Regions from separate parts of the Pseudomonas sp. NPDC090755 genome, predicted to be linked through region 1. Evidence: riboswitches for the same ligand, from Rfam matches in the RefSeq annotation. Region 1 holds a riboswitch; each other region holds the start of a gene.
What was found. Region 1 has a riboswitch for cobalamin ahead of ACIQUS_RS20980 (TonB-dependent receptor). Riboswitches for the same ligand answer to the same signal wherever they lie in the genome.
Positions count from the first base shown of each region.

Region 2: linked by a shared signal. The riboswitch ahead of cobO (cob(I)yrinic acid a,c-diamide adenosyltransferase) and the one ahead of ACIQUS_RS20980 (TonB-dependent receptor) in region 1 are both predicted to bind cobalamin.
Region 3: linked by a shared signal. The riboswitch ahead of ACIQUS_RS12395 (CbtB-domain containing protein) and the one ahead of ACIQUS_RS20980 (TonB-dependent receptor) in region 1 are both predicted to bind cobalamin.

Region 1 is NZ_JBIVXC010000016.1:105,500-113,097, forward strand. It holds gene ACIQUS_RS20975 (LysR substrate-binding domain-containing protein) at 1-564, shown strand, start outside; gene ACIQUS_RS20980 (TonB-dependent receptor) at 659-2,800, opposite strand; cobalamin riboswitch at 2,909-3,116, opposite strand; gene mvaD (diphosphomevalonate decarboxylase) at 3,177-4,178, opposite strand; gene ACIQUS_RS20990 (mevalonate kinase) at 4,175-5,083, opposite strand; gene ACIQUS_RS20995 (hydroxymethylglutaryl-CoA reductase) at 5,244-6,476, opposite strand; gene ACIQUS_RS21000 (GNAT family N-acetyltransferase) at 6,603-7,169, opposite strand; gene ACIQUS_RS21005 (carboxymuconolactone decarboxylase family protein) at 7,324-7,598, opposite strand, start outside.
Region 2 is NZ_JBIVXC010000019.1:60,086-67,683, reverse strand. It holds gene cobD (threonine-phosphate decarboxylase CobD) at 1-619, opposite strand, end outside; gene cbiB (adenosylcobinamide-phosphate synthase CbiB) at 612-1,520, opposite strand; gene bluB (5,6-dimethylbenzimidazole synthase) at 1,520-2,167, opposite strand; gene ACIQUS_RS22685 (cobyrinate a,c-diamide synthase) at 2,164-3,459, opposite strand; gene cobO (cob(I)yrinic acid a,c-diamide adenosyltransferase) at 3,456-4,067, opposite strand; cobalamin riboswitch at 4,234-4,459, opposite strand; gene ACIQUS_RS22675 (hypothetical protein) at 4,609-5,187, shown strand; gene ACIQUS_RS22670 (C40 family peptidase) at 5,289-5,819, opposite strand; gene ACIQUS_RS22665 (C40 family peptidase) at 5,955-6,587, opposite strand; gene hda (DnaA regulatory inactivator Hda) at 6,704-7,408, opposite strand; gene ACIQUS_RS22655 (AI-2E family transporter) at 7,566-7,598, opposite strand, start outside.
Region 3 is NZ_JBIVXC010000006.1:246,365-253,962, forward strand. It holds gene ACIQUS_RS12370 (CsgG/HfaB family protein) at 1-712, shown strand, start outside; gene ACIQUS_RS12375 (DUF1272 domain-containing protein) at 799-1,038, opposite strand; gene cobM (precorrin-4 C(11)-methyltransferase) at 1,105-1,851, opposite strand; gene ACIQUS_RS12385 (cobalamin biosynthesis protein) at 1,879-2,280, opposite strand; gene ACIQUS_RS12390 (CbtA family protein) at 2,286-2,978, opposite strand; gene ACIQUS_RS12395 (CbtB-domain containing protein) at 2,989-3,174, opposite strand; cobalamin riboswitch at 3,272-3,499, opposite strand; cobalamin riboswitch at 3,560-3,758, shown strand; gene cobW (cobalamin biosynthesis protein CobW) at 3,854-4,921, shown strand; gene cobN (cobaltochelatase subunit CobN) at 4,925-7,598, shown strand, end outside.

The DNA.
Region 1 (7,598 bases):
GAGCGGTATCCGCGCCTGGATATTCGCCTGGACGTGCATGACCGGCTGGTGGACCTGATCGAGGAAGGGGTCGACCTCGATATCCGCGTGGGCAACATCATCGCCTCGAACCTGATCGCCAAGCCGCTGGCCCGCAACCGCCGGGTGCTGTGCGCCGCGCCGGCCTACCTGGCCCGGCGCGGCACGCCCAAGGTACTGGCGGACCTGGCCAGCCATGATTGCCTGGTGATCAAGGAGCGCGACCACCCCTTCGGCGTCTGGCAACTGGAAGGCCCGGCGGGGGAGGAAAGCGTGCGGGTCACCGGCAGCCTGTCGAGCAACCACGGCGAAGTGGCGCACCAGTGGTGCCTGGATGGGCGCGGGATCTTGCTGCGCTCGTGGTGGGATGTGCACGACAGCCTGGCAGACGGGCGCCTGGTCCAGGTGCTGGGCGACTATCACCAGCCGGCGGATATCTGGGCGGTGTACACCTCGCCGCTGGCGAGTTCGGCCAAGGTGCGGGTGGCGGTGGAGTTTTTCCGGCAGTACTTTGCCGAACGGTACAGTCTGCCGGATCTGGGCTGACCTCATCGCTGGCGATGCCAGCTCCCACAGAAACGCCGCCATCCTGTGGGAGCCGGCATCGCCGGCGATGACTGCAACGCAGCCCTCAATCACTTCAGAAGCTGTAATCCAGCGTCGCAAGATACGACCGCGGCTCGCCCATGATCCACTGCTCGCCACTGTGCGCCGTCGCTGCATATCGGCGATCCAGCAGGTTGTTCAACTGCAACCCCAACCGCACATCAGGTAGCACCTGCCAGCCCAGGTTGGCGTCGACCACGGTAAAGCCCGGCACTGTCTGGGTATTGGCCGTGTCGGCATAACGCTCATCGACATAACGCAGGCCCATGCCGGCCTCCAGGCCATGGCCCAGGCCCTTGTTCACCCACAGGTTGGCGGTGCGCCGTGGCACGTTGCTCGGCCGGTTGCCGGCGCGGGAGACCGACTCACCACCCACCGTCTGCTCGAAGTCGTCGTATCTGGCACGCACCACCGAGGCGTTGGCCGAGACCTGCCACTGGTTGGCCAGGGCCAGTTCCAGGGTCGCTTCCAGGCCGTCGGAGGTCTGTTGCCCGGCCTGCTCCTTCTGGTGGGTGACGGGGTTGTCGACCAGCAGTTTCTTCTTGACGATGTGATAGGCCGCCAGGGTCCATTCGCCACGACCCTCCCAGAACAGCTGCTTGAGGCCGAACTCGGTCTGCTTCGCTTCGGTCAGGTCGAAATTCTGCTGGGCGGGGCTGAGGGTGATCAGGTCGCTGACGCCGTCTTCGCTGGTGGAATACTGGCCGTACAACGACAGCTCGTCGGTGACCGCGAACACCAGCCCGGCGCGCCAGTTGCCGCCGCCGAGGCTGCGGTCGGTGCGGGAGTCATTGATCAGGTCGGTGCGGTCGATGTGGTTCTGATCGCGGCGGATGCCGGTCACCAGTGACCAGCGCTGCGACAGCTGTGTGCGGTTCTCGGCGAACAGGGCGAAGGTACGGGTGGTGCTGTGGGTTTGCGGGCGGGTCGGGTCCTGGCTGTGGAAGTCGCCAGGCGCCGGGTTCCACGGGTCGACGAAGTCGCCACCGATGTCGGTGTAGGGCGAGTTGCTGTCGATGCCAAAGCGGATGCGGTTGTACTCGGCACCCACCACGGTCTTGCTGGCAAGGCCGAACAGCGAGTGGTCGAAGGTGAAGCTCTGGCGGTCGCCGAGCTGTTCCTGGTGGTGCTTGATCTCAAGATAGCTGCCGCGTTCGAGCAGGCCCTGCCCAGGGTCCCAGGTGTAATCCTCGGCATTGCGCCAGTGGCGGCGGCTCTTGATGTAGTAGAGCTGGTTGCTGGCGCTGAGCGAATCGCTCAGGGTCCAGTCGCTGGTCAGGCGCGTCCACTCGTCGTGGTAGCGCTGCACGTCGTTGCGCACGTTGTAGTTCTTCTTGCGCACGCTGTCGCGGTAATGGCCGTCGATCAAGGGCGTGCCGAAGTAGTTCATCGGCTCGGCATCGCCGCGTTCGTGGGCCAGGGTGAAGCTCAACGTGTCGCTGGCATCGAAGCGCAGGGCGGCGCTCATGGCCAGGTTCTGCGAGTCGCCGCGGTCAACCCAGCCGTTGCCTTGCTGGCGGTCGAGGGTCAGCCGGTAGCTCAGTCGCTCGCTCAGCGAACCGCCGCTGTCCAGGCCCAGTTGCTGGCGATCGTAGCTGCCGTAGCCCAGGCGCAGGTGGTTGCTGATCTCGCCGGCGAAGGGCTTTTTCGGGATCACGTTGACCACCGCACCGGTGGCGCCTTCGCCGTAGAGCACCGAGGCCGGTCCCCGGATGATGTCGATGCGCTCGACCATCCACGGGTCCACCGGGAAGGTCTGGGTGCCGGCGCCGGTGTACATCCGCGAGCCGTCGAACAGGGTCATCACCGAGTCGTGTCCGGTAAAGCCGCGTGCCGACAGGGCGGTGTTGCCGTTGCCCGGCGTGGCGATCGAGGTAATGCCCGGCGAGCGGCTGACGGCGTCCTGCACGGTGAGGTTGTTGCGGCCTTCGATGACCTCGGCGCTGAGGCTGCTGGTACTGGCCGGGGTGTCCAGGGCGCTGAGGTTCAGGCGCGAGCCGGCCGGCAGGGGCGTGGCCAGGTTGATCGGCGAGGTGTCGCTGCTGCTGGTGATGGCCGTCGAGGGCAGGGCCAGGGGCGTCGGCTCGCTGTCTTGGGCGAAGGTCGGCAGGGACAATGCAAGGCAAGGCGCCAGGGCATTGGCTGCCAGGGTGTGAAGCTTGGAGTTACGGGACATGTCGTTCCACATTGAACAGGAAGAAATGAATCCCGGAGGGAACAACGCATGGAGGAATCGCGCGCGCACAGGCGAGCGCAAACCGGCCTGCGCCCGCCCACCGCGGGGTTGCCAAACGAAGCTTCAGGCCGGTCTCCGGGCTTGCGAGGGTCGTGAAGGCCTTCACCTTCCCATGCCGCGGCACAGTGGTGTTTCGAAGGCTTCGCTCGCTTACCGTTGCGGGGGCAGCGCCGGACTGATCACTTGATGTGACGCACCGGCTTCCCGTTTCACCCTGCGCACGGCGGCGCAGGACACCTGAAACTGGCGCGCATCTGACCACCGAATGTCTTTGCAGTCAACGACTTGGGAGAATGTTGCGGCGCAGGCCCAGGGGTCAGAAAAGCGCCTGGGTCAGTACCTGCGGGCCTTCGCCGATCCGATCCTGGATGATGTGTTGCACGCCATCGAGCTCCCTAATTGCCGCAAGGACCTCGGGATAATGCTCGGGCGTGCAGAGCACATGGGCGTTCGGGCCGGCATCGAAGGTCGTACAGGCATCGAGGCCGTCACGTCGAAGTTGTTGAACCCGGTAGAACACCGAGAGGGTTGCCGGTTGCCAATAGAACAGCGGCGGGACGGATGACATGGCGATCAGGTGAAGCTCGATGGCCTCGCACTCGACAATGTCGGCAACACGCGCAAAATCACGGGCCAGGATGGCGTGCTGGAGGTTTCTGAAGCGTTCCACCAGCAGTTGCTGGCGCCTCTGGTAGAAAGGGCTGCTCACGGCGCGCTGATGACCGATCCTCGAGCTGGTTGTTTTCGCTGAGCCGTCGACTACCGCAATGATGTCGTGCAGTGGCCAATGAGCGGCGGATGCCAGTTGCCGGGCCGCGCTCTGTGGATCGTCGGCATCACCGGGCCATGTGACGAAACCGCCGAGTACCGATCGGGCCGCGGATCCTGAGCCGGAAAGGCGCGCCAGCCCGCTGAGCCGGTCGGTTGACGGTAGCTGACCGGACAGCGAGGCAAACGCCAATGCCAACGCAGAGAACCCCGAAGCGGAGGAGGCGATCCCCGCGCTGGTTGGAAAGGTGTTGGTGGTCGCGATACGCAGCGGTTGCCAGAAATCACTGCACTGTCGAAGTCGTCGCACATGCTGCTCGATGCCCAGGCGCATGATTGGGTCAGCGGGTTCGAGTATGCCGTCTGCACCGCACCAGTAGATTTCGTCAGGGCTCGAATCGCCCAGGGTTTCCAGGGTGCAGAGGCTGACACAGCGGCTCAGGGTCATCGACAGCGACCTGTTGGCGGGCAGTGTGCGTTTGGCGTCGCTCATGCCCCAATACTTGATCAAGGCAATGTTGCTGGGAGAGGACACACTGATCTTGCTCATGGTCGTTGCACACAGAGGCCCTCGACCGCGAGGGGGGCCTCGATTGCGCTCAGGCCCTTGAGCAGCGGGGCGGCAGTGAGGGGGGCGAGCACCAGCAGCAGGCCTGCGCTCGATCCTGAAAGCGCACCGGCACCGGAGATCTTCGCCGCGCCACCGGTTTTTTCGATTTCCCTGATCAACGCCTGAACGGGGCCAGGCACGACGCCGAGGGCTTCAAGGGCACGTTGATAGTCACGAATGAGTGCACACAAACGAGCGCGATCAACGCGCGGAGCCTGCAGCAGCGCCATGAACGCCAGGGTGGTCTGGCGCATCGATTGAAGCAGGGGGTTGTGTTCGTCCTGCAGGGTTTTGCTCACGGCAGTCACTACAGCCCCGGTACTTTCGTTGGCGGTACCGGTGTTATAGAGCCGCAGCTCGTTCAACACGGCACCCGCGTCGCGAAGGGGACAGAGCTGCAAGTCATCGCCTGCTGCGGGCATGAAGCTCGCTACGCCGCCGTGGACAATGGTCCGATGGTCGACGCCGGATGGCAGGCCATGCTGGCGTTGCTCGATCTGGCGGGCCAGATGCTGCACCTGCGCGACTTCGGCTTGGCGTGTGAAGTGACTGATGATCGCTGCCGGTATGGAGACCGCCAAGGCGGCCGAGCTGCCCATGCCCGCGCCGATGGGAATCTGCGAGCGCACGCCGATCTTCATGCCCTGGTTGAATCCGTGCCCCAGGTGCAGCAGGGTTTCACCGACTGCGCATTTGACCAGATGGTCACCTGCCTGACCTCTCAAGGCGCGAAACGTATGCGCGTCAGGGCGGCACCGATAGGCCTGCCAGGCCTGGCGTGCCTGCAGGGCGTAATCCAGCACCGATTGGCGTGAATAGCACCGATGTATGCCCAGGTCCGGCAAGTACAGCTCGATCAACTGCGCCGTTTTCGGTTGTACCCCTACCTTGCAATAAAGGCCGAGCGTGGCAACGACAGCAGGGCTGTGATGCGCCACGGCGTGCTCGCCCATCAATATGATTTTCCCGGGCGCCACTGCGCTGATGCTGCCCTGGTTCATCGGGTCAACGCCCCAGGCGCTTGTGCGCCTGGGCCAGGTGGTGGGCGGCCTGGGCCGAGAGGATCGAGAGTTCTCCGGCCAGCACCAGGGCACCGAGAATTTCCGCCAGACGCAGGGTATCAACGCCGGGGGGACGGCTACCCGGCCGGACTCCCATCAGTGCCAGCGCTTCACGCTGCGTGGACAGCCCCGTGCCACCGCCGATCGTCGCCAGCGGTACATCGGGCAGCGAGACGGAAATGTACACGGCCCCCTGCTCACGGGGTTCGATACAGGTGATGCCCATGCCACCCTCGGCGGTATGGGCCAGGTCCTGGCCGGTGGCCAGAAAGAAGGCGGCAAGGATATTGGCGTGATGCGCATTGCAGCCGTAAGCCCCTGCCATGATGGAACCCAGCAAGGTTTTTCGGTATTGCACCTCGCACAGGGCGTCGGCCTGGGTCTTGAGGGTGTTGCGCAGGATGTCGGCACCAAGGCAGGCCTCGGCAAAAATACGTTTGCCGCGGCCACTGATGAAGTTGATGGCAGCAGGCTTTTTATCAACGCAATAGTTGCCTGAGATGCTAATGCACGCCACGCCGGTACCAGGCACGATCACCTGCGCGACCGCCTGGTCGCAGGCCAGTGTCGCCATGTTCATGCCCATGGCATCGCCGCTGCTGAATCTGAACCGCAGGTAAATGGTGGTGCCGACGACCGCCGGGGTGATGTCCAGCAGCGCCAGGAACCGGCTATTGGCTTCGCAACTGCGTTTGATGTCCTGGTAGTGCTCGCTGATCCAGGCCAGAAAGGCCTGGGTCTGCACGATCCCGCTGGTGCGAAAAACCGGTGCCCGCGTGATGCCGACCTCTTCGACCCGGACAATGGCGCCTGCGGCTTCGCGCAAGGCGCTGCACCCTCTGGCGACACTGGCGATCAGTGCACCTTCGGTGGTTGCCAGCGGCGCGTAGATCGTTTCCCCGGCGCCTACATGTTGACCATGGACGACCACCGGCCCGACCACACCGACAGGTACCTGGACGGCACCGACGAAATTCTCGCATTTGGCATTTTGCGGGTCGAACGTGTAGTCACCTGTAGCGTGCAGCGAGGTATTGGTCAGCTGTTGCAATGCCTCGCGGCGAATCTTGGCAACCTCGACAGTTGGCAGGTCCCTGGGCAACTGATGCAAGTGCAGTTCACCCTTCACCAGCGCGTTGACCAGTTCCTTTTTGTACGTTGCCGACGGTGCTTTCACGTCAATCGTCTCCATCGCTTGAAGGCATTGGATCTACGACGATGTTGGTACAGCTGGACGTGGCGCGCTACTGACAAAAATGACAGGGGGGAGCGGGCGCAGCCCGCGATAAGGTCGATGAAGCCCTCAACGCCCGCGCTTGCGCGACACCACCGCCTCGATGTTCTTGCGCCCGATCAGCTTGGGCTGTTGCGGTTCGGCAGGTTCGGCCAGCCACTTGTACATCACCAGGCAATCCACCAGCCCCAGGCGTGCATGGCGATAGGCACGCGGCAGGCGTCCGACGGTTTCGAAGCCGAGCTTGTGCCACAAGGCCACCGCCACTTCATTGCTCGCCACCACCGAGTTGAACTGCATGGCCAGAAAGCCCTGTTCCCGCGCAAGGCGCTGGGAGTGTTCGCACATCAGCCGTGCCACACCGCGGCCACGGGCGGCCTCGGTGACCATGTAGCCGCAGTTGCACACATGGCTGCCGGGGCCGGCGGCATTGGCCTTGAGGTAGTAGGAGCCGAGCAGCACACCGTCTTCTTCAGCCACCAGGGTATGCAGCGGCGCCTCCAGCCACAGCTGACGCGCCTGCTCCTGGCTCAGGGCCGGCTCGAAGGCATAGGTTTCCCGGGCACTGACAACGGCCTGGAAGGTGGGCCAGAAGTGCTCGAAGTCGGCAGGGGTCATGGGGCGGATGTGAATCATGGAAAGTCCTGGAAAGCGGTTCGCCCGCTAGCTTATGCGAAAACGCAAAGTGGCGGGTGGCGCACTACGCTGTGAGCAGGGATGCAGGGCCTGCCCAAGCCCCTGCCGACGCCCAGCCGGCAGTGGCTGGGCGTCGGCACCCGGTGTGCACCGCTTAGCTGTCGACCTTGCCTACGGCGTCCATGGCTCGCGCCGAATACACCAGCGCGGCACCTGCGTTCATGGCCACGGCCACGCCCAGGGCTTCGGCGATTTCTTCGCGGCTGGCGCCGTGCTTGACCGCTTCGGCCGAGTGTACGGCAATGCAGCCGTCGCAGCGGGTGGTGACGGCCACGGCCAGGGAGATCAGCTCGCGGGTCTTGGCGTCCAGGTGGTTGGTCTTGGCCCCGGCGCCGCTGGCGGTCATGTAGCCGTTGACCGTGTCGGGGG
Region 2 (7,598 bases), on a different contig from region 1:
CGGCCAGGACAAAGCCCAGGCGCACACCGGCAAGGCCGAAGAACTTGCCGAACGAGCGCAGCACGATCAGGCCGGGGCGATCGGCGTGGGTGGCAATGCTGTGCGACGGGGTGTTGTCCATGAAGGCTTCATCGACCAACAACCAACCGCCTCGACTCACCAGGCGGGCATGCCAGGTGAGCAGCTGTTCGGCTGGCAGCAGACGGCCAGTGGGATTGTTCGGGTTGACCACCACCAGTACATCGAGGCTGTCGAGCACCTGCTCGACCTGCTCTTCCCGCAGCTCGATCAGTTCATGACCGGCGCGCCGCCAACCCTCGGCATGCTCGGCATAGCACGGCGACAACACCCCGACCCTGCTGCGGGCACGCAACTGCGGCAAGGCCTGGATCGCCGCCTGGGAGCCGGCGACCGGCAGCAGTGGATTGACGCCGTAATAAGCGGTCGCCGCCTGCTCCAGGCCGTCATCGGTTTCCGGCAGGCGCGCCCAGGCACGCAACGGGATCTCGGGAATGGCAAAGGACCAGGGCGCGATACCGCTGGACAGGTCCAGCCAATCTTCCCGGGGGATGCCGTAGTGCTGTATGGCGCGTTGCAGGCGCCCGCCGTGTTCAAGCATAGAGTTCCGCTCCCAGGCACAACAGCAGCAGCCACAACCAGACACCCTTGCAGACCAGGCGCCAGCCACGTTCGATGGCGTCGGCGTCGGCCACCGGGCCTTCGCCCAGGCGCGTGCGCTCATGCAGTTCGCCGTGATAGACAGCAGGACCACCCAGCTCCACGCCGAGCGCCCCCGCCCCTGCCGCCATTACCGGGCCGGCATTGGGGCTGTCCCACAAGGGCGCCTGGCGCCGCCAGCAACTCAGGGCCAGGCGGGTCTTGCCGAGCACGGCGTAGGTCAGGGCCACCAGCCGTGCCGGAATATAGTTGAGCACATCGTCGATGCGCGCCGCCGCCCAGCCGAAACGCTCGAAGCGCTCGTTGCGGTAGCCCCACATGGCGTCCAGGGTGTTGCTCAGGCGATAGAGCACCACGCCCGGCGCGCCGGCGACAATGAACCAGAACAAGGCGGCGAACACCGCATCACTGCCGTTTTCCAATACCGACTCGGTAGCGGCCCGGGCCACGGCGGTTTCGTCCAGTTCGCGGGTTTCGCGACTGACCAGGTAGCTGACGCGCTGACGCGCTTGCTCCAGGTCACCGCTGCGCAAGGCGCTGGCCACCGGGATCACATGTTCGCCCAAGCTGCGCAGGCCCAGGGCGCAGTACAGCGCCAACACGTCCACCAGCCAGCCGATATAGGGCAACCAGGACAGCAGCGTGATCAGCAGCGTCAGGGGGATCACCGCCAGGAACCAGGCGGTGACGCCATGGCTGCGCCAGCCACGCCCCCCGGCATTGAAGCGCTGCTCCAGACGCCCGGCCAACCGACCGAACGCCACCAGTGGATGCCGACGCTGGGGCTCTCCCCACAGCGCATCCAGCGCCACGCCGGCAACACTCAGCAACGCCACACTCATCAAGACTCTCCCCACTGGTTTTCAAACAACATGTCGCTCAAGGGCCGCACCGTGGTCCAGCCTTCGAGGGCCAGCATCGGTGCCGGGTAGAACGCCTGGACCGGTCCCAGGCAAAGAATCGCCAGCGGCTTGGCACCTGCCGGCATGCCCAGCAGCGCTGCCAGCGCCACCGGCTCGAACAGCGACACCCAGCCCATGCCCAGCCCTTCGGCGCGGGCCGCCAGCCAGAGGTTCTGGATGGCACACGACAGCGATGCCAGGTCCATTTCCGGCAAGGTCCGGCGACCGAAAATGTGTTTCTCGCGGTCATCCATCAATGCCGCCACCAGCAGTTCGGCGCAGTCGTTGATGCCTTCCACCTTGAGCTGCATGAATTCGTCGGAACGCTCACCCAGTGCCTCGGCAGTGCGCACCCGCTCTTGCTCCACCAGACCCTGGATGCGCTGGCGCAGGTTGCGGTCGGTGATCCGGATGAAACGCCAGGGCTGCATCAGGCCGACACTGGGGGCCTGATGCGCAGCTTGCAGCAGACGCGCGAGCAGTTCGGGCGCCACGTCACCCTGGATGAAATGGCGCATGTCGCGGCGCTCGCCGATCGCGCGGTACACCGCAGCGCGTTCGGCTTCGGTGAAGGCCTGGTCGCTCATGGTGCCAACAGCGCCGCCGACGCCCGGGGATTGGAGGCGAAATAGAAATGCACGTAGGACGCCGTCAGCCGCCCGCAGCGATAGATCGCCTCGGCACCACGGCCGCCATTGGGGCTCTGGCCACGGGCAATCGGCTCCAGCGCGGTACTGGTCAGGGAGTGGTGATAGGTGTGCCCGCGCAGGTTGCCTTCGGGCAGCTCCACCGCCTGCAGGGCCAGGGCGGCCAGGCGCTTTTGCATCACCGCTTCGCCCTGCAGCAGGCCCAGCAGCTCGGCGCGCTCACCGGCCACATCGGTCAGGGCATCGAGCAGGTAGAGCATGCCGCCACATTCGGCGAGCAAGGGCTTGCCCGCCTGGTGGTGGGCGCGAATGGCGCTCAGCATCGGTGCATTGGCGGCCAGCGCCCGGTGGTGCAACTCCGGGTAGCCGCCCGGCAGGTACAGGCTGTCCGCCACGGGCAGGCAGGTGTCATGCAACGGCGAGAAGAACACCAGCTCGGCGCCCATGGCCCGCAGCAAGTCGAGGTTGGCGCCATAGGTGAAGGCAAAGGCTTCATCCCGGGCCACGGCGATGGTCACGCCGTCGAGCAGGGGCGCTGTGTTCAGCTCACTCGGCGCCGCGAACGCCACCGGTGGCGGCAATGACGATTCACAGCTGGCGCCCAGGGCGTCGGCAGCCGCGTCCAGGCGCAGGTCCAGGTCATTGAGTTCACTGGCCTGGACCAGGCCCAGGTGGCGGCTCGGCAGTTCGATGCCGGTTTCCCGCGACAGGCCGCCATACCAGCGCAGGCCCTCGGTCAGGCTGCCTTCGAGCAACTGGGCATGACGCAGGGTGCCGACGCGGTTGGCCAGCACCCCGGCAAACGGCAGGTCGGGCTGGTAGCGCGCAAGGCCCAGTGCCAGGGCGCCGAAGGTCTGGGCCATGGCCGTGCCATCGATCACCGCCAGCACCGGCACGCCGAAGTGACGCGCCAGGTCGGCGCTCGACGGCGTGCCGTCGAACAGGCCCATGACCCCTTCGATCAGGATCAGGTCGGCCTCGCCCGCCGCTTCCCACAACAGGCGCCGGCTCTCCTGCTCACCGACCATCCACAGGTCCAGCTGGTAAACCGGTGCACCGCTGGCCCGCTCGAGAATCATCGGGTCGAGAAAGTCCGGGCCACACTTGAACACCCGTACCTTGCGCCCCTGGTTGCGGTGCAGGCGCGCCAGGGCGGCGGTCACCGTGGTCTTGCCCTGCCCCGATGCCGGCGCGGCGATCAGGACCGCCGGGCAGTGCCGGGTCTGACTCATAGCTCGACGCCCTTCTGGGCACGGATACCGGCCTGGAAGGCGTGCTTGATCATGCCCATCTCGGTGACCGTGTCAGCCAATTCGATCATCTCGTCCTTGGCACCGCGGCCGGTGACGATCACATGCTGCATGGGCGGGCGGGCCTGCAGGTCACTGAGCACCTGGTCTAGGTCGAGGTAACCATGCTTGAGGGCGATGTTCAGCTCATCGAGCACCACGAAGGCGATGTCCGGGTCCTGCAGCATTTGCCGGGACACGGCCCAGGCGGCTTCGGCAGCGGCGATGTCGCGCTGGCGGTCCTGGGTTTCCCAGGTGAAGCCCTCGCCCATCACGTGATAACGCACCTGCTCGGGAAAACGGCGGAAGAACAGCTCTTCACCGGTGCTGTTGCGACCCTTGATGAACTGCACCACGCCGCACTGCATGCCGTGGCCCATGGCCCGGGCCAGCATGCCGAAAGCCGAACTGCTCTTGCCCTTGCCATTACCGCTGAGCACCAGCAGCAGACCGCATTCGTTGGGGGCGTTGGCGATACGCTCGTCGATTACCGCCTTCTTGCGCTGCATACGGGCCAGGTGGCGTTCGTCACGCTCGGTGGATTCAGTCATCGAAGCTCTCCGCAAACCACTGTCGACCGATCCACGACGAGCGTAGCAGCACGAGGCTGTACAGGTTTCGTGGCCAAGGATGGGCGACAGATGAATGGATTAGGCAGACGGAGAAGCGCGCAGGGCCGCGGCACGAGGCCGAAGAAACCGCGCATCACCCTCCGTGATGCCGTTGACTGTAACAGGCCGGTCTCCGGGCTTGTGAGCGGGGACAAGGACACCCGGGGTCGCGCGCCTTCCCGGGTGTCGACACCCAGTGGCCATGCGCGGCCTTGACTCACCTACCGTTGCGGGGGCAGCGCCGGATTCGCGCGCCTTTGCGCGCCCACCGGCTTCCCTGTTTCACCCTGTCAGGCCACAGCCCACAGAGCACCTGAAACAAGTCGCGAAGGTTAGAGGGTTGCACCGGGAGCGTCAATGAAAGGCACCCTACCGGCCTGGATCAATAGCGACCTGATCATCTTGTGTCACCCTGACATCAGTGATATCAAATAGCCACAACCCGGCTGTACTCGATCACAATGATAAAGGAGAGAGCAGCATGCAAGGCCTGATCATCAACAACACGCGTCTGGAATTCCTGCGTCCGGTGCTGGAACGCTGGGTCGAGTGCATCGATCGCTTCAACCAGGTCCTGGGCGATGGCGAAGCCGCCTACTGGCACGGCGCCCAGGCCAACCTCGGCCTGCTGTCGGCAGCGGCCTGGCAAGCCGAGCTGGTCACCCTGGCGCAGCACCAGAGCAAGAAACAGCGTGATGATGGCGACCGCGACGGTCGCTGCGACCTGTACATCGCCAGCCGCGAAGAAGCCGTCTACCTGCAGGCCAGCCAGCGCTGGCCACGGATTGCCAGGCTGGACCTGGCCAATGCCCTGGCCGAAACCGCACAGGCCGCACGGCTGGTCGCAGCGCCAAGCCAGCTGAAAGTCGCCGCACTGTTCGCCAGCCCCTGGAAAGCCGGACAGCACGCCAGCCCCGAAGAACTCCAGGACCTGGTCGACGACCTGCAGAAACACACCGCCTGCGCCATTGCCTGGTACTTTCCGTACGCCTACCGCAAGCTGCACAACGAAGCCGGGCAGTATCACCCCGGGGTCGCCCTGCTGCTCAAGCAGGCCTGAAGTCCCCAATCGCAGGCTTCGCCAGCGCCTACAGGGCTACACCTGCCTGTGGGAGCCGGCGAAGCCTGCGATGCAAGGCGAAGCCTTACCGATGAGGTGGCTCAGGGAACACGCGCCAGTGCAGGCGGCAGGACCCGCTTGGCATTCAGATAGGCTTTCTGCCAGTAGCTGTTGGCCAGGTAATCCAGACGAACGGTACCACCGGTGGCCGGCGCGTGGACGAAACGCCCTTCCCCGACATAGATCCCGGCATGGCTGACCTGGGACCCGCCATTGGTGGCAAAGAACACCAGATCACCCGATTGCAGGTCATTGCGCTCGATGTTCGGTGCGCGGATGCCGATCATTTCCCGGGTCGAGCGCGGCAAGGAAATGCCCGCTGCGTCACGGTAGACGTAACCGATCAGGCCACTGCAATCGAACCCCGAATCCGGTGTGTTGCCACCCCAGCGATAGGGCGTACCCACCAGTCCCAGAGCCCGAAACAGGACATCATCGGCAACCGGGGAAAAGTAAACCTGAGGCGCCATGACCACAGGCTCGACCACTTTGGGCGGGTTCGGGGCATGGCTTGAGCAGGCACCGAGCAGTGCCAGCAGGGAAAGTAGAGCGAAGCGCGCCTGAATCGCCATGGTCAGAACATCCTGTCTGAAGCCGTCCCGGGGATGAGCCGGAAAATAGTTGAGAAATTAGATTAGACGCTTTCTATAAACACGCACGGCGACGCGCTTTTCAGCTACGTCGCCGTGGGATTGCAAGGCTCATGATCAGTTACGCGAGATAACGGTCTCGGTCGGTGCCATGGCCAGTGCACGTTTGGCTTCGATGAAGGTCTTGCTCCAGTAGCGGTCACCGAGCTTGTCGATGCGTACGCCACCGCTGCGGCGGCTACTGGAGTGGATGAACTGATCGTCGCCCAGGTAGATGCCGGCATGGCTGACACGCCCACGGCCATTGGTGCTGAAGAACAGCAGGTCACCTGGCTTGAGGTTGTTACGGGCAACCAGTGGCGCATTCACGTTGATCATTTCGCGGGTCGAACGCGGCAGCTTCAGGCCAGCCTCTTCGCGGAACAGATAACCGATGAAACCGCTGCAATCAAAGCCCGACTGCTCGGAGGTGCCACCGAAACGGTAACGGGTACCGATCAGCGACATGCCACGCTCGAGGATGTTGTCGGCCAGTGCCGGCAGCTGGTAAGGCTTGCTGCTGGCGAAATTCTGAAGATCTACTTCGGTGGCCAGCTCTTCCTCGAACAGCGATGCGCTGGAGGATTTGGCCGAGGCCTGGGTGGCTACCGGTTGTTGAACCTGCTGCTGCGAAACAGGGCCATGGGCCGCGCAGCCAAAAAGCAGGGTCACAAGTGCGAGGGGCACGAGGGGTGCGAAGCGCTTTAGCATGGGCACGACCGTGTCTTTTGATTTAGTGAAGGCGAGACTATGCCTTCTATCGCATCGATTTGCAAATTCAATCGAAAAAAATGTGACTTTTATGTGCCGAGGCTCTAGCGCCTGCCTTACCAGCCTAAAGTTTCTTTCAAAAACGGGATGGTGAGCTTGCGTTGTGCCTGCAACGAAGCCTGATCGAGGCGCTCGAGCAAGTCGAACAGGGCACTCATGCTACGCGTGCCACGGGTCAGGATGAAATGCCCGACCTCGTCGGTCAGGTGCAGGCCACGACGCGAGGCGCGCAATTGCAGGGCGCGCAGCTTGTCTTCGTCCGACAGCGCACGCATCTGGAAGATCAGCGCCATGGTCAGGCGCGACTTGAGGTCGGCGAGCTTGATCGGCAGTTCCCGTGGCGAACTGGAGGCCGCCAGCAGCAGACGCCGGCCACTGTCACGCAGGCGGTTGAACAGGTGGAACATGGCCTCTTCCCACTCTGGCTTTCCGGCAATCACATGCAGGTCGTCCAGGCAGACCAGTTCGTACTGTTCCAGGTTATCCAGCAGTTCGACGCCGCGGTCGAGCAGTTGCGCCAGTGGCAGGTAGACAGCGGGCTCGCCCAGTTGCTCGAAGCGCAGGCAGGCGGCCTGCAAGAGGTGGGTACGACCGACGCCCTGCTTGCCCCAGAGGTAGATCAGGCTTTCGGTCCAGCCGGCGTCGGCTTCGCAGAGTCGCTCGACGTAGCCCAATGCGGCGGCGTTGGCACCCGGATAGTAGTTGATGAAGGTGGCGTCATCACGCAGACGCACACCCAGGGGCAACTGGATCGGTTTCATGCTGGCTGGGCGGATCCGAAGAACCACAAGGGGCCTTTTGTGAAAAGTCTGCAAAGTTTATACCCGTGGCGCCGGTCGCACAATCGGCGTGGACCACAAGCAAAATCAAAGGCTTGCATCGGCAGACGGCAACCGATGCAAGCACTTGGCTATTAACCTAGAGATCCGGGTCGATCTCGCCGGCATAGAT
Region 3 (7,598 bases), on a different contig from region 1:
GATCAACATGCCACGGCCCAAAGGCCGGCTGATGGCCGTGGTCTATGGCTTTCGCGACCAGACCGGGCAATACAAGCCGACCCCGGCCAGTTCCTTTTCCACTAGCGTCACCCAGGGCGCGGCGAGCATGCTGATGGATGCCCTGCAGGCCAGCGGCTGGTTCATGGTGCTGGAGCGTGAGGGGCTGCAGAACCTGCTGACCGAGCGCAAGATTATCCGCGCTTCGCAGAAAAAGCCCGATACCCCGGTGAACATCCAGGGTGAGTTGCCACCGTTGCAGGCGGCCAACCTGATGCTCGAAGGCGGCATCATCGCCTACGACACCAACGTGCGCAGCGGCGGGGAGGGCGCGCGCTACCTGGGTATCGACATCTCCCGCGAGTACCGGGTCGACCAGGTGACGGTCAACCTGCGGGCGGTGGATGTGCGCAGCGGCCAGGTGCTGGCCAACGTCATGACCAGCAAGACCATCTACTCGGTTGGCCGCAGTGCCGGGGTGTTCAAGTTCATCGAGTTCAAGAAACTGCTGGAAGCCGAGGTGGGCTACACCACCAACGAACCGGCGCAATTGTGCGTGCTGTCGGCCATCGAGTCGGCGGTGGGGCACCTCCTGGCCCAGGGCATCGAGCGGCGCCTGTGGCAGGTGGCCGGCGATGGCAGTGGCGACAAGGCGGTGCTGGACAAGTACCTGAGCCAGTATCAGGTGCCATGATCGTTGGCGCAGGGGCCCCTGTAGGAGCGGGCTTGCCCCGCGATTGCGATGTGTCCATTGCATCGCATCGCGGGGCAAGCCCGCTCCTACACGCAACCCTGTTCTTTAACGATACGCTTGGTCGATGCCGGATACTTCACCAGCTTGGCCGCCGCCCGCGCCGGTCGCCTGACCAACTCACCCCCGCAGTTGGGGCACTGGCCTTTGAGCTGGCGCTCGTTGCAATCGACGCAGAAGGTGCATTCGAACGAACAGATCAGCGCCTCCTGGCTGTCGCCAGGCAGGTCGCGACCACAGCATTCACAGTTGGGGCGCAGTTCGAGCATGATCAGGTCCTCTGAAGGTGGGCGGAACCGGCAGTGTGCTACCAGGCCGATCCCGCGACAATACCTTCAAGGACGATACAGGTGGGCATGACTGGCGCGGTACAGCGCCGACTCTGAAAAACTGTCACTGGCCAGCACCCGTCCGACCAGAATCAGCGCCGTGCGCCGGAAGCCCTTGGCCTCCACCTGCCGGACAATCCCGTCCAGGGTGCCGAGCACCCAGTCCTGGTCCGGCCAGGTGGCGCGGTGCACCACGGCGATCGGGCAGTCGCCGCCATAGTGCGGACGCAGCTCCTCGACAATCCTGTGCAGGTGCTTGACGCCCAGGTGAATGGCCAGGGTGCTGCCATGGCGGGCCAGGTCCGCCAGTTGCTCACCCGCGGGCATCGGTGACTTGTCGCCATAGCGGGTGAGAATCACGGTCTGGGCGATGTCCGGCAGGGTCAGCTCGCAGCCGAGCAGGGCGGCGCTGGCGGCCACCGCAGTAACGCCGGGGACGATCTCGTAGGGAATGCCCAGCTCACGCAAATAGCGGATCTGCTCGCCGATGGCGCCGTACAGGCTCGGGTCGCCGCTGTGCACCCGGGCCACGTCCAGGCCCTGGTCGTGAGCCTCCTTGATGGCCTCGATGATCTGCGCCAGGTGCAGTTCGGCGCTGTTGATGACGGTCCGGGCGCTGTGCCCTTCGAGTACGGCAGCCGGTACCAGGGAGCCGGCATAGATGATCACCGGGCAGCGATGGATCAGGCGCTGGCCCTTGACGGTGATCAACTCGGGATCGCCGGGGCCGGCGCCGATGAAATAGACGGTCATGCGAGGTCCTTGGGAAGAAAGCGCGGATTATCCGCCAACGCCTGGGGCGCTGGCCAATGCCAGGCTGGCGTCGGCCAGCAGGGTACGGGTGACGCACAGCTGCGCCGTGCCTGCGAAGTGCTCGGCCAGGGCCAGCGCCGCGCTTTCGGCAACGCCGTAGCAACCGCTGTGTTGGTAGGCGACCGCTGAGCGATGGCTCAGGCGCTGCTCGAAGGCCGCCAGGTGTGCAGCGCTGAAGAACAGCAACGGTACCTTGAGGTGCCGGGCCAGTTGCTCCAGCCCGGGTTCATCCTGCTTGAGGTCGATGCTGGCCAGGCCCGCGACGGCGTCCAGGGGCAAACCGTGGGCCTTGAGGGTCTGGTCCAGCAGGCTGCCCAGCGTGTCGGCCGGGCAACCCCGTCGGCAACCCAGGCCGACGTACACCTGCATGGTGATCAGGCCTGTTCCGAGCGACGGTACAGCCAGGCGCTGAGCAGGCCCAGGGCCAGCCAGAACGCGGCGTTGGTCAGCAGGGAGGCGACCTTGAACTCGGCTTCCAGTGCTTCTGGAGCAAGCATTTCGTGCACTTCAGGTTGCGGTGCGCCAATCACATGGGGAATCACCAGCAGTACCGCACCCACGACCTTGAACAGCCAGTTGCGGGCAAACGCGATCAGGGCCAGTCCCACGGCGGTGGCGGCAGCGGTACCTACCCACCAGGTCTGGCGCTGGGCCAGGTCGGCTGCGGCGGTGCCCGGCAGTTCGGGCGGCAGGCCCAGGGTCGGCGCCAGGCAGAATACGGCAAAGCCGCCCAGGCCCCAGAGCGCGCCGCTGAGCACGGTCTTTGGCGCACGCAGGGTGTAGAGCGCGGCCAGGATCAGGGCAAAACCGACCGCCACCACCAGGTTGCCACCGGTGGTCGACAGCACGCGCTGCCAGCCATCTTCCGGTGCCCAGGCTTCGCTGTCGTGGTGATGGTCGGCGGCAACCCCGGGCGCGTGCTCGTGGGCTTCGACGGCCGGTGCGGCGCTTTCATAGGTTTCTGCCTGAAGAATCAGCGGCGCGACCCAGAAACTCTGCAGCAGGGTCAGCAGCAGGGCGGCCAGCAGGCCGGCAAAGCCTGCGGTGCGAGCGATACGCTTGATCATCGATGGCTACTCAGTGGCAAGGGAAGGCGGCGCTGTGACGGGTGTCGTGGGCGGCATTGTGGACCGCTTCGATATGCGAGAAGCCGGCGAAATACACCAGGCACAGGCCCAGCAGCGAGGCACCGACGGCAACCCGCAGGCGCTGGCTGAGGCTGGACGGGGTAACGGCGGAATGACTGGCGGTACTGGTACGCATGGCGCTTTCCTCTGGGTGTTGTCGGGCAACAGGCAAGCGCAACAATCCCCTGCACGAGGACCGTCCAGGGGATCAACAGCGCCCGCCCACCGCGGGTTTGTCAGAATCGGAATTGGGCCGGTCTCCGGGCTGGCGAGGGCAGGCTGATAGCCGGGCCACAGGCGTCACCTTCCCATGCCGGACTACGGGCACAGTGGTTCTGACGCTTTTCTCGCTTACCGTTGCGGGGGCAGCACCGGACTTGTCGGGCCTGTCGATCGACAGGCACTGACGCACCGGTTTCCCGTTTCACCCAGTCAAGGGCACCCAAACGAATGGCATTAGCAAATCACGGGGGCGACCGGGCGTCAATCGTGACAGCAGTTGACCGCTCACCGGGCACTGCGTAGCCTAGCCGCTTCGAGGTTCTTCGGCAGCGGCCGAAGCTAAGACGGGAACGCGGTAAAAGCCGCGGCTGCCCCCGCAACTGTAAGCATTGAAGCGTTCGACACAGCCACTGCATCGCTGCGGGAAGGCGTCGTTCGACCGGCCCATCGGCCGGTGCAGTGCAAGCCAGGAGACCTGCCTCGAACAGTTTCCGACATTAAACCGGGCGGGGTGATCCGGTGGCGAACGCGCCCAGGTAAACGTACCTGCGGCTCTCGTCGCGCATGCCCGCCATCCTGCCAAGGGCATCGACATGAAAACACTGGCCAAACTCCCCGTCACCATCGTTACCGGCTTCCTCGGCTCGGGCAAGACCACGCTGCTGCGGCACATGCTCGACAACGCCCAGGGGCGGCGCATCGCGGTGATCGTCAACGAGTTCGGTGAGCTGGGCATCGATGGCGAGATCCTCAAGCAGTGCAGCATCGGCTGCACCGAGGAAGAGGCCAGCGGCCGGGTTTATGAACTGGCCAACGGCTGCCTGTGCTGCACCGTGCAGGAAGAGTTCTTCCCGGTGATGCGCGAGCTGGTGGCCCGCCGTGGCGACCTGGATCACATCCTCATCGAAACCAGCGGCCTGGCCCTGCCCAAGCCCCTGGTCCAGGCCTTCCAGTGGCCGGAAATCCGCAATGCCTGCACCGTCGACGCGGTGATCACCGTGGTCGACAGCCCGGCGGTGGCCGCCGGCACCTTCGCCGCCTACCCGGACCAGGTCGATGCCCAGCGCAAGCTCGATCCGAACCTGGACCACGAGTCGCCCCTGCACGAGCTGTTCGCCGACCAGCTGGCCAGCGCCGACCTGGTGGTGTTGAACAAGGCCGACCTGATCGCCGCCGCCGACCTGGCCAAGGTCCGCGCCGAGGTGCAGGAAGAACTGCCGCCGGCGGTCAAGGTGATCGAAGCCAGCAATGGCCGCCTGCCACTGGACGTGCTGCTGGGCCTGGGCGCCGAGTCCGAAGTGCACATCGATGGCCGCCGCACCCATCATGATTCACACCATGACGGCGACGACCATGACGATCATGACCATGACGCCTTCGACTCGATTTCCATCGAGCTGCCCGAGGCCGATGAGAGCCTGCTGCTCGACGCCCTGACCCAGTTGGTGGTGCGGCACGGCATCCTGCGGGTCAAGGGCTTCGCCGCCGTGCCCGGTAAGCCGATGCGCCTGCTGATCCAGGGCGTGGGTACCCGTTTCGACAAGCATTTCGATCGCGCCTGGCGCAGCGAAGAGCCGCGTACCACGCGCCTGGTGCTGATCGGCCAGGAACTGGATGCTGCACAGCTGGAAGCGAGCCTGCGCGCCGCCCTGGGCGCCTGATCCATGCACCTGCTGCGGACCCAGCCCGGTGGTTTCGTACCGGACGACAGCATTGCCGACCTCGGCCAGACCCCGGCCGAGCTGGTGATTCTCTGCAGCGGTGACTCGCACCTGGCACTGCTGGCCGAAACCGCCCGGCAGTTGCCCGAGGATTATCCCAGCCTGCGCCTGGCCAACCCTATGCAGGTGCAGAACCACGCCTCGGTCGACCTTTATGTCGACGAGGTGCTGCGCCATGCCAAGGTCATCCTGGTGTCGCTGCATGGCGGGGTGGGCTACTGGCGCTACGGTGTCGAGCAACTACTGGAGCTGGCCAACCGTGGCGTGAAGCTGATCCTGGTCCCTGGCGACGACCACCCGGACCCGGAGCTGACTGGCCTTGGCAACGTACCGGCCGAGCAGGCCGAACGGCTCTGGCACTTTTTGCGCCAGGGTGGCAAGGCCAACGCCCTGAACCTGTTCAACTGCCTGGCCAGCCTCTGGCTCGGGCGCGACTACCCCTGGGCTGAACCGCAGCAATTGCCACGCACGGCGGTTTATCACCCCAACAAGGCCGCTGCCGAACTGCAGGACTGGTTCGGCCAGTGGCAGGTCGAACAGCCGGTGGTGCCCATCCTGTTCTACCGCTCGCACCTGCAGGCGGCCAACACCGCCTTTGTCGATACCTTTTGCCAGCGCCTGCAACAGGCCGGGCTCAACCCCTTGCCGATTGCCGTGGCCAGCCTCAAGGAGGCCGGCTGCCTGGCCCAGGTCGAAGACTGGCTGGAGCAGGTCGACGCCGCGCTGATCATCAACACCACAGGCTTTGCCCAGTCGAGCCCGGAACAGCCCCACCTGCGACCGTTTCGCCGGGACATTCCGGTGCTGCAGGCCATCTGCGCCCAGGACAACGAACCTGGCTGGCAGGCCAGCGAGCAGGGCCTGGGTGCCCGTGACCTGGCCATGCATATCGTCCTCCCGGAGCTGGACGGGCGCATCATCACCCGGCCGATCAGCTTCAAGGACCTGGCCTGGCGCAGCGAACGCAGCCAGTCGGATGTGGTCTGCTACCGGCCCCACCCCGAGCGCATGGACTTTGTCGCCGAACTGGCCCGGCGCTGGTGTGCACTGGCGCAGTTGCCCAACCGCGACAAGCGCGTGGCCCTGGTACTGGCCAACTACCCGACCCGCGACGGGCGCATCGGCAACGGCGTGGGCCTGGACACCCCGGCAGCGGCGCTGAACATCCTGCGTGCCTTGCAGGCCCAGGACTATCCGCTGGCAGACCTGCCCGACAGCGGCACGGCGCTGATCCAGGCGCTGCTGGGCGGCGTGAGCAACGACCTCGACAGCCTCGACCAGCGCCCTTGCCTGCAAAGTATGGCCCTGGACGATTACCTGACGGCGTTCGCCGCCTTGCCAGAGGCTAATCAGGAGGCGGTACGCCAGCGCTGGGGCGAACCGCAGCAAGACCCGATGTTCCGCAACGGTCGGATGATGGTCGCCGGCCTGCGCTTTGGCCTGACCTTCGTCGGTATCCAGCCGGCACGGGGCTATCAGTTGGACCAGAGCGCGGTCTACCACGACCCCGACCTGGTGCCGCCGCATGGTTACCTGGCGTTCTACTTCTGGCTGCGTCACGGCTTTGCCGCCGATGCGCTGATCCACGTTGGCAAGCACGGCAACCTTGAGTGGCTGCCGGGCAAGGGCGTGGGTCTGTCCGACAGTTGCTGGCCCGATGCCTTGCTCGGGCCGCTGCCGAACATCTACCCCTTTATCGTCAACGACCCGGGCGAGGGTGCCCAGGCCAAGCGCCGCACCCAGGCGGTGATCATCGATCACCTGATGCCGCCGCTGACCCGTGCCGAAACCTACGGCCCGCTGCGTCACCTGGAGGCGCTGGCCGACGAGTACTACGAGGCCCAGTTGCTCGACCCGCGCCGGGCCGCCGAGCTGCAACGCGACATTCTTGAACTGGTGCGCAGCAACCATATCGACCGCGAGTTGCAGCTCGAAGGCGAGCTCGATGATGCTGCTGTGTGGTTGCCGCGCCTGGACACCTACCTGTGCGACCTCAAGGAGTCGCAGATCCGTGACGGCCTGCATGTGTTCGGCGAGTCGCCGGCCGGCCGCCTGCGCAGCGATACCTTGCTTGCTTTGCTGCGGGTGGCCCGTGGCGATGGCCGTGGCGCCAATGCCAGCCTGCTGCGGGCACTGGGCAAGGCTTTGGCGCTGGGCTTCGATCCGCTGGACTGCGACCTCGGCCAGCCTTGGGAGGGGCCGCGTCCAGCGCAGTTGCAGGCGCTTGGCAACGATCGCTGGCGCACCGCGGGCGACACGCGCGAGCGCCTGGAAGCGTTGGCCTTGATGCTGATCGAGCAGAGCCTGGCCGGTGTGGCGCAAGTGCCACAGGATGAGCCATGGGGCGAGGTGCGTGCCGTGTTGCAAGCCCTGGTCGACACCGTTGCGCCTCAACTGGACGCCTGCGGCCCCGCCGAGCTGCAAGGGCTGCTGGCCGCCTTGCAAGGGCGCTTCGTACCGGCCGGTCCCAGCGGCGCGCCCAGCCGTGGGCGGCTGGACGTGCTGCCGACCGGGCGCAACTTCTATACCGTCGACGTGCGCAACCTGCCGACCACCACCGCCTGGCGCATCGGTTTCGCCTCGGCCAACCTGATTCTCGAACGCCATCTGCAGGAGC